Regions from separate parts of the Vibrio sp. 1978 genome, predicted to be linked through region 4. Evidence: predicted binding sites of a transcription regulator. Region 4 holds the regulator's gene; each other region holds the start of a gene.
What was found. Region 4 encodes PurR, which represses purine synthesis genes. Its sites were predicted from a motif close to TNANGNAAACGTTTNCNTNA; they were not measured.
Positions count from the first base shown of each region.

Region 1: glpX (class II fructose-bisphosphatase) is a predicted target of PurR. The motif match lies at 1,091-1,110, and genes of this name have one in related genera.
Region 2: R8N49_RS12760 (NupC/NupG family nucleoside CNT transporter) is a predicted target of PurR. The motif match lies at 4,418-4,437, and genes of this name have one in related genera.
Region 3: R8N49_RS07185 (formate--tetrahydrofolate ligase) is a predicted target of PurR. The motif match lies at 1,961-1,980, and genes of this name have one in related genera.

Region 1 is NZ_JAWPOP010000008.1:71,069-76,731, forward strand. Features, by position in the region: gene glpX (class II fructose-bisphosphatase) at 26-1,033, opposite strand; gene zapB (cell division protein ZapB) at 1,382-1,624, shown strand; gene rraA (ribonuclease E activity regulator RraA) at 1,760-2,266, opposite strand; gene R8N49_RS10125 (1,4-dihydroxy-2-naphthoate polyprenyltransferase) at 2,343-3,260, opposite strand; gene hslU (HslU--HslV peptidase ATPase subunit) at 3,733-5,064, opposite strand; gene hslV (ATP-dependent protease subunit HslV) at 5,088-5,639, opposite strand.
Region 2 is NZ_JAWPOP010000011.1:87,482-93,144, forward strand. Features, by position in the region: gene R8N49_RS12735 (hypothetical protein) at 1-174, shown strand, start outside; gene R8N49_RS12740 (hypothetical protein) at 286-1,233, opposite strand; gene R8N49_RS12745 (hypothetical protein) at 1,282-1,473, opposite strand; tRNA gene R8N49_RS12750 (tRNA-Arg) at 1,869-1,945, opposite strand; gene folD (bifunctional methylenetetrahydrofolate dehydrogenase/methenyltetrahydrofolate cyclohydrolase FolD) at 2,149-3,009, shown strand; gene R8N49_RS12760 (NupC/NupG family nucleoside CNT transporter) at 3,078-4,277, opposite strand; gene R8N49_RS12765 (LysR family transcriptional regulator) at 4,535-5,479, opposite strand; gene R8N49_RS12770 (lytic transglycosylase domain-containing protein) at 5,567-5,663, opposite strand, start outside.
Region 3 is NZ_JAWPOP010000005.1:130,197-135,859, reverse strand. Features, by position in the region: gene R8N49_RS07195 (CreA family protein) at 1-273, shown strand, start outside; gene R8N49_RS07190 (inosine/guanosine kinase) at 507-1,811, shown strand; gene R8N49_RS07185 (formate--tetrahydrofolate ligase) at 2,047-3,795, shown strand; gene glgC (glucose-1-phosphate adenylyltransferase) at 4,333-5,550, shown strand; gene R8N49_RS07175 (chitinase C-terminal domain-containing protein) at 5,648-5,663, opposite strand, start outside.
Region 4 is NZ_JAWPOP010000003.1:317,738-323,400, forward strand. Features, by position in the region: gene cmoM (tRNA uridine 5-oxyacetic acid(34) methyltransferase CmoM) at 1-340, opposite strand, end outside; gene elyC (envelope biogenesis factor ElyC) at 455-1,240, shown strand; gene torR (two-component system response regulator TorR) at 1,313-2,023, opposite strand; gene torD (molecular chaperone TorD) at 2,290-2,937, shown strand; gene purR (HTH-type transcriptional repressor PurR) at 3,406-4,410, shown strand; cyclic di-GMP riboswitch class I at 4,698-4,787, shown strand; gene R8N49_RS05215 (TfoX/Sxy family DNA transformation protein) at 4,904-5,494, shown strand; gene R8N49_RS05220 (TVP38/TMEM64 family protein) at 5,609-5,663, shown strand, end outside.

The sequences.
Region 1 (5,663 bases), on a different contig from region 4:
GATTGGCTAGAGCCTCGAGAAATGCTTAAAGAATAATATCACGCACTTCTGGATCTTTACGATCTAGGTAGTGAGTCGACTTAATGCGACGAATAGTACGGCATCGACCACGCACGAGCAGCGTTTCTGTGGTTGCGATATTGCCTTGGCGAGAGATGCCTTCCAGCAAGTCACCTTTAGTGATGCCTGTAGCTGAAAATACCACATTGTCGCTACGAGCCATGTCTTCCATTTTGAGGACAACATTCGCTTTTACGCCCATTTCATCGCAGCGTTTTAGTTCGTCTGCGCCGTAAATGCGGTTTTCTTCAGTATCGCCTTTTACTTCGTGACGCGGAAGTAGACGACCGTGCATGTCACCGTCTAGCGCTCGAATCACCGCGGCTGATACGACCCCTTCTGGCGCGCCGCCAATACAGTACATCATGTCCACTTCACTGTCTGGCATACAAGTCAGAATAGAGGCAGCCACGTCACCATCAGGCACCGCAAAGACACGTACGCCCATTGCTTGCATTTCTGCAATAACGTCATCGTGGCGAGGTTTCGCAAGGGTAATAACGACTAAGGTATCAAGTGGTTTGTTCAGGGCTTTTGCTACGTTCTCTAGGTTCTCTTTTAACGGCTTTTCTAAATCAATTGCGCCTTTTGCACCAGGGCCAACAACCAGTTTTTCCATGTACATATCTGGCGCTTTAAGAAAGCTGCCTTTCTCACCTGCGGCAAGTACGGCTAGTGCGTTGGATTGCCCCATTGCGGTCATGCGAGTCCCTTCAATCGGGTCGACTGCAATATCCACTTCATCACCACCAATACCCACTTGCTCACCAATGTATAGCATTGGCGCATCATCGATTTCACCCTCACCAATGACAATTTCACCACTGATATCTGTTTTGTTCAGTAGGATGCGCATAACTTCAACAGCTGCGCCATCGGCTGCATTTTTATCGCCACGGCCAAGCCATTTGTAACCAGCCAAAGCTGCACCTTCAGTCACACGGGAAAATGCCATTGCTAAATCGCGTTTCATGATGTCTCCAAGTAAGCAAGAGGGAAGAAGAATTTGCGCGGCGATTCTATCACAACGTAGGGTAAACGTTTGCCTTTTTGCGGAGCTTTTACTTTATCTAACTTGAATTTGATCAATACTTAGGGCGATTTTCAGCGTGGGGAGAGGCAAAATCCTTGCTCAAAAATGCTTCGGCGATAAGAAAAGTCAGCGTTTAGTGAGATTGCGCCGATTTTTTGACCGAATGATGCGAAATATCGAATATAGTGAGTGTTTCTCATCGCGACGCTGAGTAGAATGAACCTTATATAGGTTAGGTGTGCATCAATCTCGCACATCGTCCCAACGGAATAACATAGGTAGGCCAAGATGTCTTTTGAAGTACTAGAACAACTAGAATCTAAAATTCAAACTGCAGTTGACACAATCACTCTTCTTCAGATGGAAGTCGAAGAGCTGAAAGAAGATAAAGCAAAACTTGCGGAAGAAGCGAACGAGCTTCGCTCTCAACGTGAAGAGCTAGAGCAAAAAGCACAGCAAGCACAACAAGAGCACGCGCAATGGCAAGAGCGCATTCGTGCACTACTTGGCAAAATGGACGAAGTGGAATAATTCGGCTTCTTCATTCCAAATTAAAAACACCCGCGTTAAGCGGGTGTTTGTGTTTTGGGCAAGTTGAAAATCGTTAGGACAAGCTCGATGCTGATAGCCAAGACAAGGTCCTATAACTTAGGTACCTAAGACCCGTTATTCTTCTTCATCCAACTCTAAATCAATATTCAATGGCTCAGGCGACAGGATAATTCCGGTGCTATCGGCATAAATATAATCTTCAGGTAAAAAGCTGACGCCGCCAAAGTTGACTGGTACATCCAATTCGCCATTACCCTGGCTGGTCGCTCCAACAGGAATAGAGGCGAGGGCTTGAATGCCTAAGTTCATATCTTCAAGTTCATCTACTTCACGAACACAGCCGTAAACGACAATGCCTTCCCACTCGTTTTCTTCCGCAATAGTTGCGATTTCTGCATCGATAAGGGCTTTACGTAGGGAACCGCCACCGTCAATTAACAAAACGCGACCAAGTCCATCTTGCTCTAATGTCTCGCGGATCAACGAATTATCTTCAAAACACTTGATGGTGGTGATTTGCCCGGCAAATGAAGCGCGACCGCCAAAATTACTGAACATTGGTTCAACCACATCTACCTGATCGAGGTAGATATCACAGAGTGCTGAGGTATTGTATTCCATAGCGTACCTTTCTAAACAGAAATTGGTTGTCTTTGAGTATATCTAGGCATTAAGTCAATGCAATGACAATCCTTTTTTAACTTACTAGAGTTTGAGCTACCACAATTGTTGCAAACAAAACGTTGGTGACTAAAGAGCATTTCACGATGACTGGCATCATTGGTGCTATCTGAGCGGGCTTTTGTGTATGCCAAACCGCTTTGCCATGATCGGCCACGAAATAAATACTAAGTAAAAATGGCAAGCTAATCCAAACGGGTTTGTCTTGAATTAACAAGTAAGCCGCAAAGGCAAGAATAGCACCGCCAAGTAAAACAAAGTGGTACTGCTTGGCTTTGCGTTGACCCAATCGCACTGCGACTGTGCGTTTACCACACTCTCGGTCGTTCTCGATATCACGCATATTGTTGATGTTGAGTACTGCAACAGCGAGTAAACCGCAGCCTAAAGCAGGTAAGAATAGCGTGGTGTCTACGTGACCGGTATGCAAGAAGTAGGTACCGGATACGCCGAGTAAACCAAAAAACAAGAAAACTGAAATATCGCCAAGCCCCACGTAACCGTATGGCTTGCTACCCATGGTGTAAGCAATCGCCGCTAGGATGGCTAAAATTCCCAGTCCGATAAACGTCACAATGCTTTCCAGTGAGCTTAGTGAATAAAAAACTAACACTAAGCCAGAAATGGCGGTCAGAACGATGTTAAAGATAATCGCCTGTTTCATCTGTTTCGCACTTACCGCGCCAGACTGCATCGCTCGTAATGGGCCAAGGCGTTTGTCGTTATCTGTACCTTGAACGGCATCGCCATAGTCGTTTGCCAGGTTGGACAGAATTTGCAGTAACGTCGCGGTTACGAAAGCCATGATGGCAATTGTCAGTGAAAAATGACCCGCCGAGTAGGCGAGTACACTACCCGTTAAGATAGAGACTAATGCCAGAGGTAGTGTTTTTGGGCGAGCGGCTTCAAGCCAGATCTGTAAAGATTGTTTCATGGAAATTTCGTGCTAGTAACCAATGTGCCCAGTATAAGCACAAAGAGGCAGATACGCTATTGACCTAAAACAACTCAACTAGAAGTCAAAGGGTGAAGTAGAAGGAAAGCAGTTTCGATATTTGAGGCAATAAAATAGCCCTCTTTTTGGAAAGTGAAGGGTACGGAGAACACTGCTATTAGATTCTTAGTCTCGCTTGAGCTCGCTAGAATGACCAGGCCTTTGATTTAGCTGTTGTCAAAGTAACCGTCATTCTGAATAACGAGGAACGAGGTGGTTCAGAATCTATCATCCGATTGTGTGGTGGTTAAGGTTAGTGGGAAAGAATAGGGTGTGCTGTTACTAGATTCTTAGTCTCGCTTGAGCTCGCTAGAATGACGAGATCTTTTGATTTAGGCGTAGTCAAAGTCACCGCCATTCTAAACAAAAAGCCCAGAAACAAGGCTCTGGGCTTTGGTGGGATAGATTACGATTAAAGAATAAAGCGGCTTAGATCTTCATCTTCAATCGTGTCGCCTAGGCGCTCTTTCACATAAGCGGAATCAATAACGAATTTAGCGCCAGATTGCTCTGCTGCATCGTAAGAGATTTCATCCATTAAGCGTTCCATAACGGTGTGTAAGCGACGAGCACCGATGTTTTCTGTGCTTTCGTTGACCGTCCATGCCGCTTCCGCGATTTGCGTGATGCCGTCTTCTGTGAATTCGATGTCCACATCTTCCGTTTTCATCAATGCAACGTACTGCTCTGTTAGAGAGGCTTTTGGTTCTGTCAGAATGCGTTTGAAGTCGTTGCTGCTTAGTGCTTCTAGCTCAACACGAATTGGTAGACGGCCTTGCAATTCTGGGATCAAGTCAGATGGTTTTGCCACTTGGAATGCACCAGATGCAACAAACAGAATGTGGTCTGTTTTTACCATGCCGTGCTTGGTTGATACCGTGCTGCCTTCAATCAATGGAAGTAGGTCGCGCTGAACACCTTCGCGTGAAACGTCTGGGCCTGAGCTCTCGCCGCGTTTACAGATCTTGTCGATCTCATCGATAAATACGATGCCGTTGTTTTCAACGTTGAAAATCGCTGCTTCTTTTAGCTCTTCTTGGTTTACCAGTTTCGCCGCTTCTTCTTCCGCTAACGCTTTCATTGCGTCTTTGATTTTCAGCTTACGTTTTTTCTTAGTGTCGCCTGCCAGGTTTTGGAACATGCCTTGCAGCTGGTTAGTCATCTCTTCCATACCAGGAGGCGCCATGATCTCTACGCCCATCTGCGGTGCGGCTACGTCGATTTCAATTTCTTTATCGTCTAGTTGGCCTTCACGCAGTTTCTTACGGAAGATCTGGCGAGTGTGAGAAGACTCTTCCGTTTGCTCTGCTTGACCCCAGCTATCACGTGCTGGTGGCAGTAGCGCATCAAGAATGCGTTCTTCCGCTTGCTCTTCTGCGCGGAATTTCACTTTCTCCATCGCTTGTTGATGCGTCATTTTCACAGCGACATCGGTTAGGTCACGGATGATGGTTTCAACTTCTTTACCAACGTAACCCACTTCGGTGAATTTTGTCGCTTCAACTTTGATGAAAGGGGCATTTGCCAGTTTTGCTAGGCGTCGTGCGATTTCAGTCTTACCAACACCAGTAGGGCCAATCATCAAGATGTTTTTTGGCGTCACTTCGGCACGCAAGCTTTCTTCAAGCTGCATGCGGCGCCAGCGGTTACGCAGTGCAATCGCAACCGAACGTTTGGCTTTTTCTTGACCGATAATGTGGCGGTTCAATTCATGAACGATTTCGCGAGGCGTCATTTCAGACATATTCTTTCCTTACTTCGTTACGATTACGCGGTTGGTTTTTCAGGCTCTACTGTTGAGTCTAGCTCTTCTACCGTGTGGTGATGGTTAGTGAAGACACAAATATCACCCGCGATATTGAGAGCTTTTTCCGCGATCTCACGAGCATCTAGATCTGTGTTTTCTAGTAGGGCGGTTGCGGCAGCTTGTGCGTAAGCACCACCAGAGCCAATCGCAATCAGGTCATGTTCTGGCTGTACGACATCACCATTACCGGTAATGATTAACGATGCGGTTTCGTCGGCAACGGCAAGTAAGGCTTCGAGCTTGCGCAAAGCACGATCGCTACGCCAGTCTTTAGCTAGCTCAACTGCCGCTTTGGTTAGGTGACCTTGGTGCATTTGCAGTTTGCTTTCGAAGCGCTCAAAAAGGGTGAAGGCATCCGCAGTACCGCCGGCAAAGCCCGCTAGTACTTGGTTGTTGTACAGGCGGCGAACTTTGCGCGCATTACCTTTCATTACGGTATTGCCTAGAGATACTTGGCCATCACCCGCGATGACGACTTTATTATTTCGACGTACAGATACAATGGTAGTCACAGTCGACCTCTTGATTATTTCTCT
Region 2 (5,663 bases), on a different contig from region 4:
GACTACCCTATAGGCTATATCTCAGCTCTAAGTACCCCAGGTATCAACAAAGTTAAAATCGTGGGCAATGATAGATATTTAACAATAGATCCTGAGAAAAACTATTATGCGCAACTTTATCACCCTCTAGAAAAAATTGATAAACTGGGAGTTTCTTTCGTCGGCAGATTTTAAACTTCCACTAGTAGTGTCAACGTCGATGTAAAAATGTCCCACCTGATGCAAACTATCCGTTCATTACATGAAGGAAACAGACGGTAAGTAATTGGCTTTATAGCAGGCCACTCAATCTTCCTTTGACTTGAATAGCTCATACTGGTCTAAGTTGTGAATGTGTGCATGTACTATTTCGCGGTACGGTAGCGAGACCAAGTATGGGACAAATTCATCCAAGTCATCTACTTCTGATGAATCTAAGCTGAGGCTTGGATATTGTTGAAAGAGTTCGTCTATCTCAGCTTCAGTATACTTCCCCTCGTGAAGAAGCATATTTTTAAATTCAATGTTCTCCTTTACTCTTAACTCTTGTACAACATCTATGTATCGAGTCACTACTTCAAGTTTATTTTTATCTTTGCTCCTATAGCCGCTTACTAAAGGAATGACCAATAAATCGTTAATTGTTGCTCCTCCCGTTATCTCATACGGATAGCCGATGTAAACTTTACTATCGGACATGGTAAAAAGTATAGGAAGTGATAATTCACTAGCTTTATCTATTAGCCTTGAAAACTCTGGGCTTTCTACATCGGACAGGAACTCTTTTCTCAGCTCATCATCTTTTTGAATCTTAATTTTGCTCTTGAGTTCTGATAAGCGGTGATTTAATGAACTTGCCCACTTGAAAGCGATTAGTTTATTTTTAAAACTATTGTAACATCCGAAACTTGCGAGGAGGATATGTACCTTCGGTAAAGAGAAACCAAGGATTAAGGTGATCAAACTAATATTGAACAGCGCTACGTCTGCACTCTTAGGGGTAATAAGCAAAGCCTTTGATAAGGCCCAATAGCCTAAATCATGCTCAACTCCCAGAATACGACCGCAATACTGGATGATAATATGGATAACAGAAGCGAATACAAATAAGAGCAAACCAAAGGCTGTTGACTCGAAAAAAGTATGATAACCAATAGTTCGTTTTAATTTGAAATGGTACTTAGATAGGCCATTAAGAAAGAAATATCCTGATATTCCGAGTATCAATAAAAACAATACAGTTGGCTTAATCATCCCTACTCTCTAATTAGAAATGCCACACCTAATGGTATGGCATTTAACTCAAGCCTCTAAAGGTACATTTTTGGATGCAGCAATCTGTGCCTTAACAACTTGATTGCGCTTGACAGAAGCTGTATCTAGACGAAGCACATCACCATCAACCAGCTCATACTTAATACCTTTAGTTGTCCTTTTACGCGCTTGAAACTCTTCATAACGTTCTCTAAGAACATCTTGTTTAGTCTTGGCCATAATTTCTCCAGTGCATCAAAATCAAAAGGCTAGCACGATACAAGTAAGTTAATAATTGTACATTTATCCGACAATGTCGACATTTTCTTGAAAACAGTGTTTCTCATTGTGTCAATTCGAGACATTGCTTCTTCTGTAGTAACCAGACTCGAAGGAACCCAAGACTCTATACCCAAACACAAGTCCTATTAGGCTTCTTTATGAAGTGTATGTTTGAAAAGGGGATGATTTGCATGTTGAGTTTCAAATACCTAGCCGCGAGAAGCAAGCGAACTTATGTATTCATTACAGATGATTACATTAAGCTACAAGCTTAACCGACTACTTAGCCGACTATAAACACCCAAAACGACAAAGGCCTGACAACTTAATAAGCTGTCAGGCCTTATAGAATATGGCACGCCCTATAGGATTCGAACCTATGACCACATCCTTAGAAGGGACGTGCTCTATCCAGCTGAGCTAAGGGCGCGCTACAGGGACAGGATTATACGAGTTCAAACGGGTAAATCAACGGGTTTTCATAACATTCTGATCTGAATGCCTAAAAAAAGTCCATTAAAACGCTTAATGTTCAAAAACACCACAAAGCAAACGTTTGCGTATGGATGTTAATAAGAAATTCTGCGACAATGCGCTGCAGATAATCTGCCTTCTTAATTTATAAGGAAAGTCATGACTGCTCAAAGTATAGACGGAACTCTCATTTCCCAAACTGTTCGATCCGAAGTGGCTGCACGTGTTAAAGCACGTGTTGAAGCTGGGCTACGTGCTCCTGGTTTAGCAGTGGTTCTAGTTGGTGAAGATCCTGCTTCTCAGGTTTATGTCGGTAGCAAACGCCGCGCATGTGAAGAAGTTGGGTTTGTTTCTAAGTCTTTTGACCTTCCTGCGTCTAGCTCAGAAGAAGAGTTACTAGCTCTGATTGATGAATTAAACAACGATGATGAAATTGACGGCATTCTAGTGCAATTACCCCTTCCTGCGGGCATAGACACAACACATGTTTTAGAGCGCATTCACCCAGAGAAGGACGTGGATGGCTTCCATCCTTACAACGTTGGTCGTCTTGCGCAGCGTATTCCAAAGCTTCGCTCTTGCACACCAAAGGGCATAATTACCCTACTCGACCGTTACAACATTGAGCTACGTGGTAAACATGCGGTTGTGGTTGGTGCATCAAACATTGTTGGTCGTCCAATGACACTTGAGCTGCTGCTTGCGGGCTGCACAACAACAACATGTCACCGTTTTACCAAAGACCTAGAGAGTCATGTGCGTCAAGCTGACATTGTCGTGGTTGCGGTTGGTAAGCCTAACTTCATCCCTGGTGAGTGGATTAAAAAAGGCGCAGTGGTGGTCGATGTCGGTATTAACCGTCTTGACTCAGGCAAACTAGTTGGCGACGTGGAGTACGACAAAGCACGTGAAAGTGCGAGCTTTATTACTCCTGTTCCTGGTGGCGTTGGCCCAATGACCGTCGCAAGTTTAATTGAGAACACGATGCTCGCTTGCGAACAGTTCCACACAGACAAATAACGTAAAACTTCAGATACGAAAAAGGCTCCGCAAGGAGCCTTTTTGCTAATTGTTGATATCTATTTCAATTACAGACTTAAAATCACGCCCGCAATCGAAGCGCTCATTAAGTTCGCCATGACACCAGCGATAATCGCACGGAAACCATGCTTAGAAACAAATGCACGCTTTTCTGGTACCAAAGAGCCCAACCCACCAATCAGCATCGCCATGCTTGAGATGTTTGCAAAGCCACACAAAGCAAACGTCACGATTGCTTGTGAGTGTTCACTAAGTTGAGACTTCACTTCTGCAAGCTGGATGAAAGCGACGAACTCATTCACAACAATCTTGTTACCAATCAACGAGCCTGCTGTGGTTGCTTCTTGCCATGGTATACCCAACAACCAAGCGACCGGCGCAAACACAAAACCTAGGATGAGCTCAAAACTTAATGGTGTCCCAATCAGATCACCTATCCAACCTAACATACCGTTTAGCATTGCAATGACACTAATAAACGCCAGTAACGTACCACCGACCGATACAGCAATGCGTACACCCGCCATGGCACCATCGGCTAATGCTTCTACTACGTTGGTTGCACGTGGAATTTCAACTTGGCTAATGTCGATATCTGCTGCTTTATCCGTATCTTCTGGCATTAAAATTTTTGCCATCAACAAGCCGGCAGGTGCCGACATAAATGCAGCTGCAATAAGATAGTTGAGGTCGACACCCAGTGATGCGTAACCGACCAACGTTCCGCCAGCAACTGACGCTAAACCACCTGTCATAACTGCAAAGAACTGCGAGTCAGTCATGTGTTTTAGGTAAGGCTTTACCATCAATGGTGCTTCAATGGTACCGACAAAAATGTTTGCTGTTGCAGACAAAGACTCCGCACGACCGATACCCAGCAGCTTTTGAATACCACCACCGATAAAGTTAATGATTTTTGGCATCACACCAATGTGATAAAGACCTGAGATAAGAGAGGAGAAGAAAACGATGATACCCAGAACATTGATCGCAAAGGTGAAGCCCCCTGTCGCCAAATTACCGAATAAAAACGCAATGCCCTCTTGACCATAGTTGATCAAATTCGACACAACACTGCTCACTGAATTCAGCGCATCTCTTCCTGCTGGTACATATAAAACCAACAACGCAAACAGTACCTGCAAAGCAAACGCAAACGACACCGTTCTCAGCTTTATATTTTTTCTATTTGTAGAAAGTAGCCATGCTAGGAATAGTATGGCTACGATACCAATAATTGAGTTCATAAAATGAATCCGACAGAAGGGGGATATGGAAGGCACCGGATTGTATAGCGGACTCAAAATGCTGCAAGTTGAGGATGTTAACAGTGTGAAAAGTTTAAGAGACCAATAACTGACCAATAAAATAACCACTTGAATTTATTGAAGATAAACGTTTGCTTATTTTAATTGTTTCCATATGGAAAATATGTTTCTGGTTCAGGAAAAATTTTTGTGAAGTGAATCACTTTATGTGTCGTTCTACAACGTCATTGATCCTGTTATTTAGGAATAGAGATGTAAGGTGCTAAACGTTGGTCCCAATGACAAGGGTTGCCGATCTTCTGTTTGATAAAGTTAATCACTGCGGATATTTTTTTTGGCATATGTTGGCGGCTTGGGTATACCGCATAAAACGGCATCGACTGGCTGGCTTTCCAGTCAGGTAACAGCTGTATTAACTTACCCGTTCTGAACTCATCACCCAGCAAGTAAGTGGCAAGGTAGGCAATACCCCAACCTGCAATAGCCGCGTCCCGGACGGCTTCTGCCAGATCCACTGAATAGTTACCCGAGACTTTTACGTTCAATTCTTGCTGATCTTTGGTAAACGCCCACCCCGTATAGTCACGCTCCCAGCTTCTGTATATGAGGCAGTTGTGAGCAGATAGGTCATCCGGTTCTGTTGGCGAGTCATGTTTCAATAAGTAATCTGGCGATGCCGCAACAACAAACTGGCAATCCGTCAAACGCTGCGCAATGTAACCTTCAGGCAAATGCTCGTTGTTGGTTACCCATAAATCGAGCCCTTCGGCTAACATATCGACCTTATAGTCAAACAGATGTACTTCCACTTGAAGTTGAGGATACAGTTCGCGTAACTCTTGAATCGCTGGAATAATGTGTAAGGTACCAAATGATTGCGACAACCCAAGACGTACCAAACCTGCCACTTCATCCCGCTGGGTTTCCATCTCTAATGTGGCGCTGCTCACCGCTTGTACCACTTGCTCACAGTGATGAAAAAAGGTTTTCCCTGCCTCTGTCGGCGTAAAGCTTCGCGTAGTGCGTTGAACAAGCTTGATACCAAGAGACGCTTCTAACTGACTCAACTGTTTACTCACATGAGACACCGACACGCCTAAGCTCTTTGCAGCAGCTGTGAAGCTTTTGTGTTTAAGAAGAGCGGAGAAAATCACCATTTGTGCGGCACGTTCAGATAACACGCTTTACCTCGATTTGGTTATAGAAAAAACAAAGGGCTCCGAAGAGCCCTTGTATTGAAGACTGGATGCCGAATTGTTTGTGGCAGATCAGTATTTAATGCGGTCAGCCAAGTGGCTCACAGCAAGTGCGAAGTAGTAAGAGCGGTTCCACTTCATCAATACGTTGTAGTTATTGTAAACCAGA
Region 3 (5,663 bases), on a different contig from region 4:
AGCTCAATATCATGTCGTCAGACTGGCGAAATCACACCGGAAATGATTGCAAAAATAGATAAGAGTAAGTCCGGTGAAATTGTATTTAAGAAGTCAAAAAGCATTTTCTTCAAAACAATGAAGGTTCGCCGTATTTATGATGCCGATAACCAAACCTTACTCTACTTGTCTTATACAACAAAAGAGACCGATGGTAGTTTTAAGCATAGCCTTTCGACAGTCCCACTTTGGGGTACCAAGGCTTACGTTGAGCCAACTGAAGTGAAAAAGTAACGCGGGTAAATTTAGTTAGCGCGGAGCAGGCTCTTTCCGGGCGCTGCTGAGCAACAAGTTTAAAAAACAACCCATTGCAATACGACAAGCGTCATAAATTGCAGCTGCTTTGGTTGCTATTTACTCAGCTCGCTGATTTTTTCAGCGAGCAGACTTCTTTGTAATAAATCGCCACGATTTTCATTTTTTTGTGATACAATCCCGCCTCTTTTTTTTCTCACTCAAGAACAAGCATGAAGTTTCCTGGTCAGCGTAAATCTAAACACTACTTCCCAACTCACGCTCGAGATCCATTAGTAAACCAAATCCGACAGGCACCTAAGCTATATCGCCCAACTATTGTTGGTGTCGGTCAAACCATTGTAGATATCGAAGCACGTGTAGATGACGCGTTTTTAGAGAAATACAACCTGAGTAAAGGACATTCGCTCGTTCTTGAAGAAAGCAAAGCAGATGCACTTTACGAAGAACTGGTTGAGCAAGGCCTGATCACACACCAATACCCAGGTGACACGATTGGCAATACTCTTCACAACTACTCAGTTTTAGCCGATAGCAAATCCGTTTTGCTCGGTGTGATGTCTAAGAACATTCAAGTCGGTTCTTTTGCTTATCGCTACCTTTGCCGTACGTCTTCACGCATGAACCTTAACCATTTACAAACGGTAGATGGCCCTATTGGTCGCTGCTACACCCTAATTTCTCAAGACGGTGAGCGTACATTTGCTATCAACGAAGGTCATATGAATCAACTACTTCCGGAAAGCATTCCTGAAGAGATCTTTGAGAAAGCATCAGCCCTGGTTGTTTCTTCTTACCTAATGCGTGGTAAAGAAGAAGATCCAATGCCTAAAGCGGTACAAAGAGCGATCGACTTTGCTAAGAAGCACGATGTCCCTGTTGTACTTACGTTAGGGACGAAGTACGTTATCGAAGGTAACGCACAGTGGTGGCAAGAATACATTCGCGAAAACATTTCTGTTGTCGCTATGAATGAAGAAGAAGGTGCGGCGCTAACAGGTGAAACAGAGCCACTAGCAGCTGCTGATAAAGCACTTGAGTGGGTTGATCTCGTACTTTGTACAGCAGGACCAAATGGTCTGTACATGGCTGGTTACACCGACGAGAAAGTAAAACGAGAAACCACACACGACATCCTTGAAAGCTCCCTCGAAGCCTTTAACCAGTACGAGTTTAGTCGTGCGATGCGTAAAGAAGACTGTCAAAACCCAATGAAGGTCTACTCTCACATCGGCCCTTACCTTGGTGGACCACTAGAGATTAAGAACACTAACGGTGCGGGTGATGCAGCCCTTTCAGCCTTACTGCATGACATGGCAGCAAACTCTTTCCACCAAAAAGAAGTGCCTAACTCAGAAAAGCACGAAGTACGATGCTTAACCTACTCCTCGCTTTCTCAGATCTGTAAATACGCAAACCGAGTAAGCTATGAAGTGTTGACGCAGCACTCTCCTCGCCTATCGCGAGCGCTTCCTGAACGAGAAGATAGCTTAGAAGAGACTTATTGGGATCGTTAAAACGACAGCTTTAAAGCTAAAATATATCAAGGTCACCATTTGGTGGCCTTTTTGTTTTTATCTAGCACTATAACGAGTAGATTTCGTTAGTATGTCGCACAATACGAAGCAGTAAACTCTTTACAAGCCTAACCGAAACAGTACCATCACCAAGCAGACCTTTGCCTCACAATAATACTCGTTATAACTCAGGTAGTTTTTCAACGCTACCTGAGTGCCACTTTGGGGATTCTCCATGCAGTCAGATATCGAAATTTGCCGAAAAACACCACTTTCTTCTATTGATGTTATCGCGGAAAAAGTAGGACTATCACCCGAAGAGTATGACACTCACGGGAAGCACAAAGCCAAAGTCCACCCAAAATGTTTGGAACGACTCAAAGCAAATGATGACGGTAAACTTGTACTCGTCACTGCGATCACGCCGACTCCTCTTGGCGAAGGAAAAACCGTTACGACGATAGGCTTGGCGCAAGGTCTAGCAAAGCTTAATCAATCTGTTATTGCATGTATAAGGCAACCTTCGATGGGACCCGTCTTCGGTATTAAAGGTGGCGCAGCGGGCGGCGGTTATTCTCAAGTAGCTCCAATGGAAGAGTTAAACTTACACCTTACTGGTGATATTCACGCAGTGACAGCGGCGCACAACCTTGCTTCAGCCGCTCTTGACGCTCGCTTGTTCCATGAGCAACGCGAGGGTTATGATGCCTTTGAATCACGCACCGGGTTAAGAGCACTTAAAATCGACACGGCAAGTATTACTTGGAAACGAGTGATGGACCATAATGATCGTGCACTACGTAAAGTCAAAATTGGCCTCAATGATGCAGGAAAAACCATCAATGGTTTCGAGCGTGACGAAGGGTTCGATATTTCAGCCGCTTCCGAGTTAATGGCTATCATTGCACTAGCCAAAGATTTAAAAGATTTACGTCAACGTATCGGGAAAATTGTCGTAGCGTACGATTTGAACGGAAACCCCGTCACTACGGAAGATCTACAAGTTGCAGGAGCAATGGCAGTAACACTAAAAGAGGCGATTGCACCAACACTGATGCAAACTCTAGAAGGTGTTCCTACGTTGATCCATGCAGGTCCATTTGCAAACATCGCCCATGGAAATTCATCCATTATCGCGGACGATATTGCGCTAAAACTGTCAGGTTACACGGTAACTGAAGCCGGTTTTGGTTCGGATATGGGATTTGAGAAAGCGTGTAACATTAAAGCTGCTGCCGCTAACAAAGCTCCAGACTGTGTAGTGATCGTAGCAACATTACGCGGCCTCAAAGCGAATTCCGGACACTACGATTTACGGCCAGGTATGGCTATTCCAGATTCCATCTTTAATCCGGACCAAGCAGCATTGGAGGCTGGGTTTGAAAATTTAAAATGGCACATAAATAACGTTCATAAATACGGTTTACCTGCTGTCGTTGCCATTAACCAGTTTCCACAAGATTGTGTGAAAGAGCTTAAAGCTCTTGAAGAGCTGATTCACCAATTTAATCCCGAAGTTAAAGTAGCCATCAGCACCGCTTTTTCGCAAGGCGGACAAGGCGCAACGGAACTAGCTCAACATGTTATTGATGCGTGTACCACGCCTGTAGAGTTTTGTCCGTTATACAACAAAGAGCAATCATTACTCGAAAAGCTCATGGCAGTATGTGAAGCGGGCTATGGAGCAACCAATATAGAAATGACTCCTATCGCGACTGAACAGCTCAAACATTTTGAAAATCTAGGTTTTAACAACTTAGCGGTTTGCATCGCGAAGACACCACTATCTATAACCACAGACTCCGCAGTCAAAGGCGCACCAACTGGTTTTACCGTCCCAATCCGCGAGCTGCGCTTGTGTGCGGGCGCAGGATTCGTTTATGCATTATCTGGTACCGTGATGACGATGCCAGGCTTACCTGATAAACCCGCATTTATGAACTTAGATCTTGATGATGAAGGAAATATCGTCGGTCTCTCTTAGTGCAGTGATGACGTATCGCTATCAGTGAAGTGAGCATATTCATTGAGTGAGTGGTCTACTTACCTATCCACTCACTCTCAACAACTGTGAAAAGAGTTGTCTAAGGCCTTCTACTCTTGAATCGTTGATACAAAGCTCTCCTGCCTTACATCAACGCGCCTGTTTTAGACCTTTAGAGTTAAGACGCTAACCCTAAGCCTTGTTTAGCCATAGTTATTAAGCTAGAAAACCCTATTTATCTTCTTGTTTTGTCGCCACTTTACATTGTAAATCCATACTTGTTGACTTCTCCTTTCTACCATTTTGCGCCAATTTGATGCACGGGCTATTTAGCGCTTCACTAATATGGTGCAGTTGTCTTACAGTGAAATTTTAACCTCCTTGATTTTTAAGGAGATATTCTATGGCTCGATTCTTGTAGTAGACTTATCACTAATAAGCACATTAGCACATGCTTTTCAAAACCTCTGCGTTGCATACCACCTCCTTCAGGTTAGCACCGTTTTGATGCATGTCAGAAAAGGGAAAGGGAATACTATGGAAGACGCACTTGCCGTAATTTTAGCAGGAGGGATGGGGTCTAGACTCAGCCCACTCACCGATGACAGAACCAAGCCAGCCGTACCTTTTGGCGGAAAATATAGAATTATAGATTTCACACTAACCAATTGTTTACATTCGGGTTTACGCAAGATCCTTGTTTTAACCCAATATAAATCTCATTCACTTCAAAAACACTTGCGAGACGGCTGGTCGATATTCAATCCAGAGCTAGGCGAGTACATTACTGCTGTTCCACCACAAATGCGCAAAGGTGGTGCATGGTATGAAGGAACCGCCGATGCGATTTATCACAACATGTGGTTGCTATCGCGAAATGATGCAAAGTATGTGGTTGTGTTATCCGGCGATCATATCTATCGAATGGACTACGCCGCAATGCTTGAAGAGCATAAAGAGAAAGGTGCTAAGCTCACCGTTGCCTGTATGGATGTTCCCGTAGAGGATGCTTCAGCATTCGGTGTAATGGGCACCGCAGAAAACGGGCTCGTTACTTCGTTTATAGAGAAACCTGAAACCCCACCTACCCTTCCTGGAAGCGCGACCAGAAGCCTTGTTTCTATGGGAATATATATCTTTGATATGGATGTTTTGAAAGAAGCGCTTGAAGAAGACTCAAAACTCGATTCATCAAGCCATGACTTCGGAAAAGACATCATACCTAAGCTGATTGATACGGAATCCGTTTACGCTTATCAATTCTGTGGTAGTAAAGGGCGCGTCGATAAAGATTGCTATTGGCGCGACGTAGGTACCATTGATTCCTTCTATGAAGCGAATATGGATCTACTAGAACCTGTGCCGCCAATGAACCTTTATCAGTCTAATTGGGCGATTCGTACTTACGAGCCGCAGTTTCCACCAGCTCGTACTGTATCGTCGGCTACGGGTAATGAAGGTATTTTTATTAACTCCATCATTGCTACCGGTGTCATCAATTCCGGCGGCTCAGTACAGCACTCCATTATTTCTTCTAATGTACGTATCCAAGACAGTGCAACGGTAGTCGATTCTATCATTTTTGATGACGTGGAAGTCGGTGAAGGAAGTCAGTTGGTCAACTGCATAGTTGATAAACATGTTCGTATTCCGCCACATACTCAAATTGGCATCAACAAACTTGAAGATGCGAAGCGATTTAAAATCTCAGACAAAGGTATTGTCGTCATACCTGAAAGTTACCAATTCGATTAAACGACAAACTATCACAACAAAAAAGCGCACGATAATCATCGTGCGCTTTTGTTTAAGTACCTGTAAACATTAGGCTATAACAAATAATCCATAATAATTAGATGTTACATACC
Region 4 (5,663 bases):
CATCCATATGTTCACCGATGGATTGGACAGGCGAATGAATCAGGCGATACTGCTCAAGCAAACCGTTTTTTTCAATATCCTGCTTAGCCAACTGCAGCATTTCCGAAGATAGATCACATAAAGCGATTCGATGTCCGAGCTTAGCAAGCTTTTGCGACATTTGTGCCAAACCACCACCAGCGTCTAACACTTCTAGGGGTTGCTGGTCAGCATCTAATTCACTTAGAATCTGTAGAAAATCTTCCCACACAATGATTTGGCGGATCTCCCCTTTATCGGAGCCGTAAATATTTTTTGCAAATTTGTGGGCGATATCGTCGAAATTGCGGTCTTCTGTCACTTCTGCTGAGTTATCATAACGGATTGTGCCGCTATTCTGGCACAAGGAAAGCAGGAATAAAGAGGGATACCCTCATTTTTATTATCAATTGATGTTTTTTCGGACTATTTATGTATGTTTGAGCTGAAAAAAGTAGTGTCAGCCATGCTTATGCCCCTTCCGGCATTGCTGCTGATAGGCTTGTTGGGTCTTGCTCTCATTAGTTTTACTACAAAACGTAAAACTGGCTGCTTCGTTGTTCTATTCTCTTTTGTTGGCATTTTTCTTGTTGCCTTCCAACCTGTTTCAACCAAGCTTCTTATGCCGTTAGAGCGAGAGCATAAAGCCTTTTTGCCAGTTTCTGGCACCATCGACTACGTGATGGTTTTAGGGAATGGTCATGTTATCGATGACGAAATTCCACCCACCTCGCAGTTAAGCCGTGCAGCATTAATGCGCTTAACTGAGGGCATTCGTATTTTAAGAATGTATCCAGGCGCGAAATTAATCTTATCCGGCTATGCTGGCGGATCTGAAATTAGCCACGCGCGAATGATGGCGAACGTTGCCCTTGCGTTGGGAGTCGCGAAATCCGATATCATTTTATTAGAAGATGCGAAAGATACGTGGGAAGAGGCGCGTCAAGCGGCTGCATTCGTTCAACAAAAGGAGATTGTGTTAGTCACTTCTGCGAGTCACATGAGCCGTGCATTGTATGAGTTCAACGCAGCAGGCATTAAACCAATCCCAGCCCCGACCAACTTCTTAGCTATTAGCGAAATCAGTCAACCTTGGGATAAATACTCACCTAAAGCGCGTTACTTAGAACAAACAGAGCTTTATTGGCATGAGTACTTGGGCAGTATTTGGCAAAGGTTGCGTGATACTGTCGGCCAAACACCAATGGTTGAAGCAAACTAGTATTATCTTGAAGCCACAAAAAAGGAGAGCCGAAGCTCTCCTTTTTCTTTTTACGATTGAGTTATGTTCCAACTAGTCACCAGCAAACATATAGCCTTCGCCGTGTACCGTTACAAAAATCTGTGGGTTCTTAGGATCGAACTCCATTTTTGCGCGCATACGTCGAATAAGAACATCAATGGTGCGGTCATTCGGCGCATCCACTCGATGGCTGATCATGTTCAAAATACGCTCACGACTTAACACCTGGTTAGGGTAAGACGATAATGCCACCAAAAGTTCATACTCTGCTTTAGTTAGTTTTACTGGCTCACCGTTGCGGCTAAGTGCGCGACGTTGAATGTCGAATGTCCACTCCCCAAAGCGCACAATGTGCTCTTCACTGGTTTCATTCGCTTTCGATCTGCCACTGCGCGCTGCTGAAATACGCCACAGCAAGTTTTTAACGCGAACTAACAGCTCTCTCAGTTCAAAAGGTTTTGTCACATAATCGTCAGCACCCATTTCTAGGCCTACGATTTTATCAATGCTATCCGTGCGTCCTGTTACTAATATGATACCAATATCCGATTGGCTACGTAACTCACGAGTAAGCATCAGGCCGTCTTCACCAGGCAGGTTAATATCCAGCATGATCAGGTCTACATCGCCCGCTTGCAAAACTTCACGCATTTCTGCGCCACTCTCTGCTTCGCTGACTTGGTAGCCCTCATTTTGGAAATATCCCGCAAGCTTACTACGAGTTACAACATCATCTTCTACGACTAATACGTGATAGCTCATTTACACCACTTTTCTGTCTTCTTATTATCCAAGACGTATTCTATTCATAACTAGTAACATTTCTAGTCATAGATACATTAAAACGCAAGATTTAGCGTTTTTATTGATTCAAAACAAGCTTGCCCATTGCTATTAATAAACGGTCATTTTTGACCATAAAACATAACAATTATAGTTACTGCTATTCATTTTAATTGATTACACTTAGGGGATATCCCTAATTGACTTTGTGATGCATGACTTGAAGCATCATTCAGGAGCCCAAAATGCAAGAAGTGAAAGCTTTTAATGAAAAACGCGCTGAAATTTACTGGTGGTTTTCGAGCTTGTTCGCAAAAGAACTAACAGAGAAAGAATTGGAAGCCTATCACAGTGTTGAAATTCGCAGTTTTCTCGCAGGTTTAGGTGAAAATGAGTCGCTGAAACCAGCTGTTGATAGCCTAGTTGATGCATTGAATCGGTTACAAGATCGTGAAGATGCACAACTAGAGCTTGCAGCTGACTTTTGTGAACTGTTTTTGAAGACAGAAAAATACGGCGCTCTTCCTTACGCATCCATGTACATTGGTGAATCAGGTTTACTGAATGACAAGCCAGCTGAGGAAATGGAAAAGTTGATGGCTGAATTTGGCGTTCAAGTAGACGAAAACCTAAAGGAACCTGCGGATCACTTAGCCGTTGAGCTCGACTTTCTCGGGAACATGATTATCCGCTCAAACGAGCTTGAACAAGAAAAACACATGGAAGAAGCCTTCGTTAAACAAAACGACTTTATCCAGCAACAATTGATGTCTTGGTTACCTCAGTTTTCAGACAAATGTAAAAAATTCGACGAATTTGGATTTTACTCGAGTGTCGCGAAACTATTAGTTGCATTTTGTAAACTAGACAGCGCCTACCTTCTTGGTGAATAATTGCCGCCTATTTTTAGGGAGCCTGCCTATCGGGCTTCCTGTATGCCTGAAAGTGACCAATTGTAAGTAACTTGGGTATAATATTCGTTTGCCTTAACTTAGCGCAAAGACGCTTGGTTATTTAGCAGTCAAAATGTGACTTCAAATACACAAATCTCTTGCTGAAAACATTGCTAGTCAGTCCACATAGGGCTAAAATGTGAGCGCAAACGATTAAATATGATTTATATGTAAACCGCTGAAATATAGCGGTTTTTGTGTTTTCTTAACAGGTTGATGGCAATTTCTCATCAGATAGAAAAAAGATAAAATTCATCGACCGATGCTGCTACGCACCCTTTTGTCGCACTTGGATCAACCGCTGCCGAGACACTTAGCGCCAATTTTAGATTGCTAGGTGTGAAACCATTAGAGCATCAGGTACATCCAATACGACATATTTCAGTAGCTCGATACAGGACACCATTTATGGCCACGATAAAAGACGTTGCTCGCTTAGCCGGCGTTTCCACTACGACAGTTTCGCACGTTATCAATAAAACGCGTTTCGTTGCAGAAGCAACGCAAGAAAAAGTAATGAAAGCCGTTGACGAGCTGAATTACGCGCCAAGTGCCGTTGCACGCAGCCTAAAATGCAACTCAACTCGTACGATTGGCATGTTAGTAACTCAATCAACTAACCTATTTTTCTCAGAAGTGATTGATGGCGTTGAGAGCTACTGTTACCGCCAAGGCTATACTCTGATTTTATGTAACACAGGCGGGATTTACGAAAAACAACGCGATTACATTCGTATGCTGGCTGAAAAGCGCGTTGATGGCATCCTAGTGATGTGTTCTGACTTAACCGAAGAACTAAAAGAGATGCTTGACCGTCATGCGGACATTCCTAAAGTGGTCATGGATTGGGGCCCAGAGAGCTCACAAGCAGACAAGATCATGGATAACTCAGAAGAAGGTGGCTACATTGCAACCAAACATCTGATTGACAATGGCCATACGGATATCGCTTGTCTAAGCGGTCATTTTGAAAAGCTTGCTTGCCAAGAGCGCATTGCAGGTTTCCGTCGCGCAATGAGCGAAGCGAACCTAGCTGTAAATGAAGACTGGATCCTTGAAGGTAACTTTGAATGTGATACGGCCGTATTAGTTGCAGATAAAATTACCGCAATGGACAAGCGCCCGACGGCGGTATTCTGTTTTAACGACACAATGGCTCTAGGCCTAATGAGCCGCTTGCAACAAAACGGGATCAAAATTCCTGAAGATATTTCAGTGATCGGCTACGACAACATCGAGCTTGCAGAATACTTCTCTCCACCGCTAACGACTATCCACCAACCTAAACGTCGTGTTGGTAAAAATGCATTCGAAATTCTACTTGAGCGTATCAAAGATAAAGAACACGAAAAACGAATTTTCGAAATGCAACCTGAGCTTGTAATTCGAAATACTGTGAAAAAAATGAACTAAATTTTACTGTATTTAACCGTGTTAAATAAGCGCTCTACAGGGGCGCTTATTTTTTTGGAAAAATTAAGCATTCTCTAATACTTCACACCGCTCTAATAACAATTGACTAACGTTAACTCCCTGTTTTATATAAATGTAATATATATTAAGAACTCCTTTTCAAAGGCCAATTTGCACCTTTCCATATGCAAAATAGAGCATTCAATCTATCATTTTTATTGAACCAAAATCACATTTTTAACGCTAAACCGTGATGTTAATTCAATATAAGAAGTATGCTCATTGTGTCACGCACAGGGCAAACCATTCGAAAGAGTGGGACGCAAAGCCTCCGGCCTGAACCATATTACGATATGGAAGGTAGCGGGGTTACCGATGGCAAGTGTGTAAGCAATGACTTTACTCTGTAATGACATTGTTTTTACGCATGTTTGCTACTCTCTCGGACCTGACTTTTGGTGGCGTAATATTAATTACACCGAGATAACAAAACATGGATAAACCGATACTCAAAGACTCTATGAAGCTATTTGAGGCACTTGGTAATATCAAGTCGCGCTCAATGTTTGGTGGCTTCGGACTATTCGCTGATGAAACAATGTTTGCACTAGTGGTAAACAATCAGCTTCATATCAGAGCAGACCAAAAAACTTCATCTGACTTCGAGAAACAAGGGCTAAAGCCTTACGTTTATAAAAAACGTGGCTTCCCAGTCGTTACAAAGTACTACGCTATTTCCAGCGATTTATGGGAATCAAGCGAACGCTTAATCGAAGTAGCGAATCAATCATTGAAAAAGGCAAAGCTTGAGAAAGAACAGCAAGCAAGTACAAAGCCTAACCGTTTGAAAGATTTGCCTAACTTACGACTGGCTACCGAGCGCATGCTAAAAAAAGCCGGCATCGAATCCGTAGAGAAGCTTGAAGAGGAAGGTGCGCTTAACGCCTATAAAGCGATAAGAGATACGCACTCTGCAACCGTCAACATTGAGTTGCTATGGGCACTAGAAGGTGCTATCAACGGCACTCATTGGAGTGTGGTACCTCAAGCTCGCCGAGATGAGTTGATGAACGGCCTCCAATAAAAGTCGGCCTAAAAACTATCTTGTAAAACCGCAGTCTAATCTGCGGTTTTTTTGTGAAATTTTTTCGGTTTTCCTACTGTCTTATTACATATATCCCAAATTGGAATCAAAATTATGAATAAGAAACTGATATTAGGTCTCATCCTACTAGCGGCTATCGTCTTTTTAG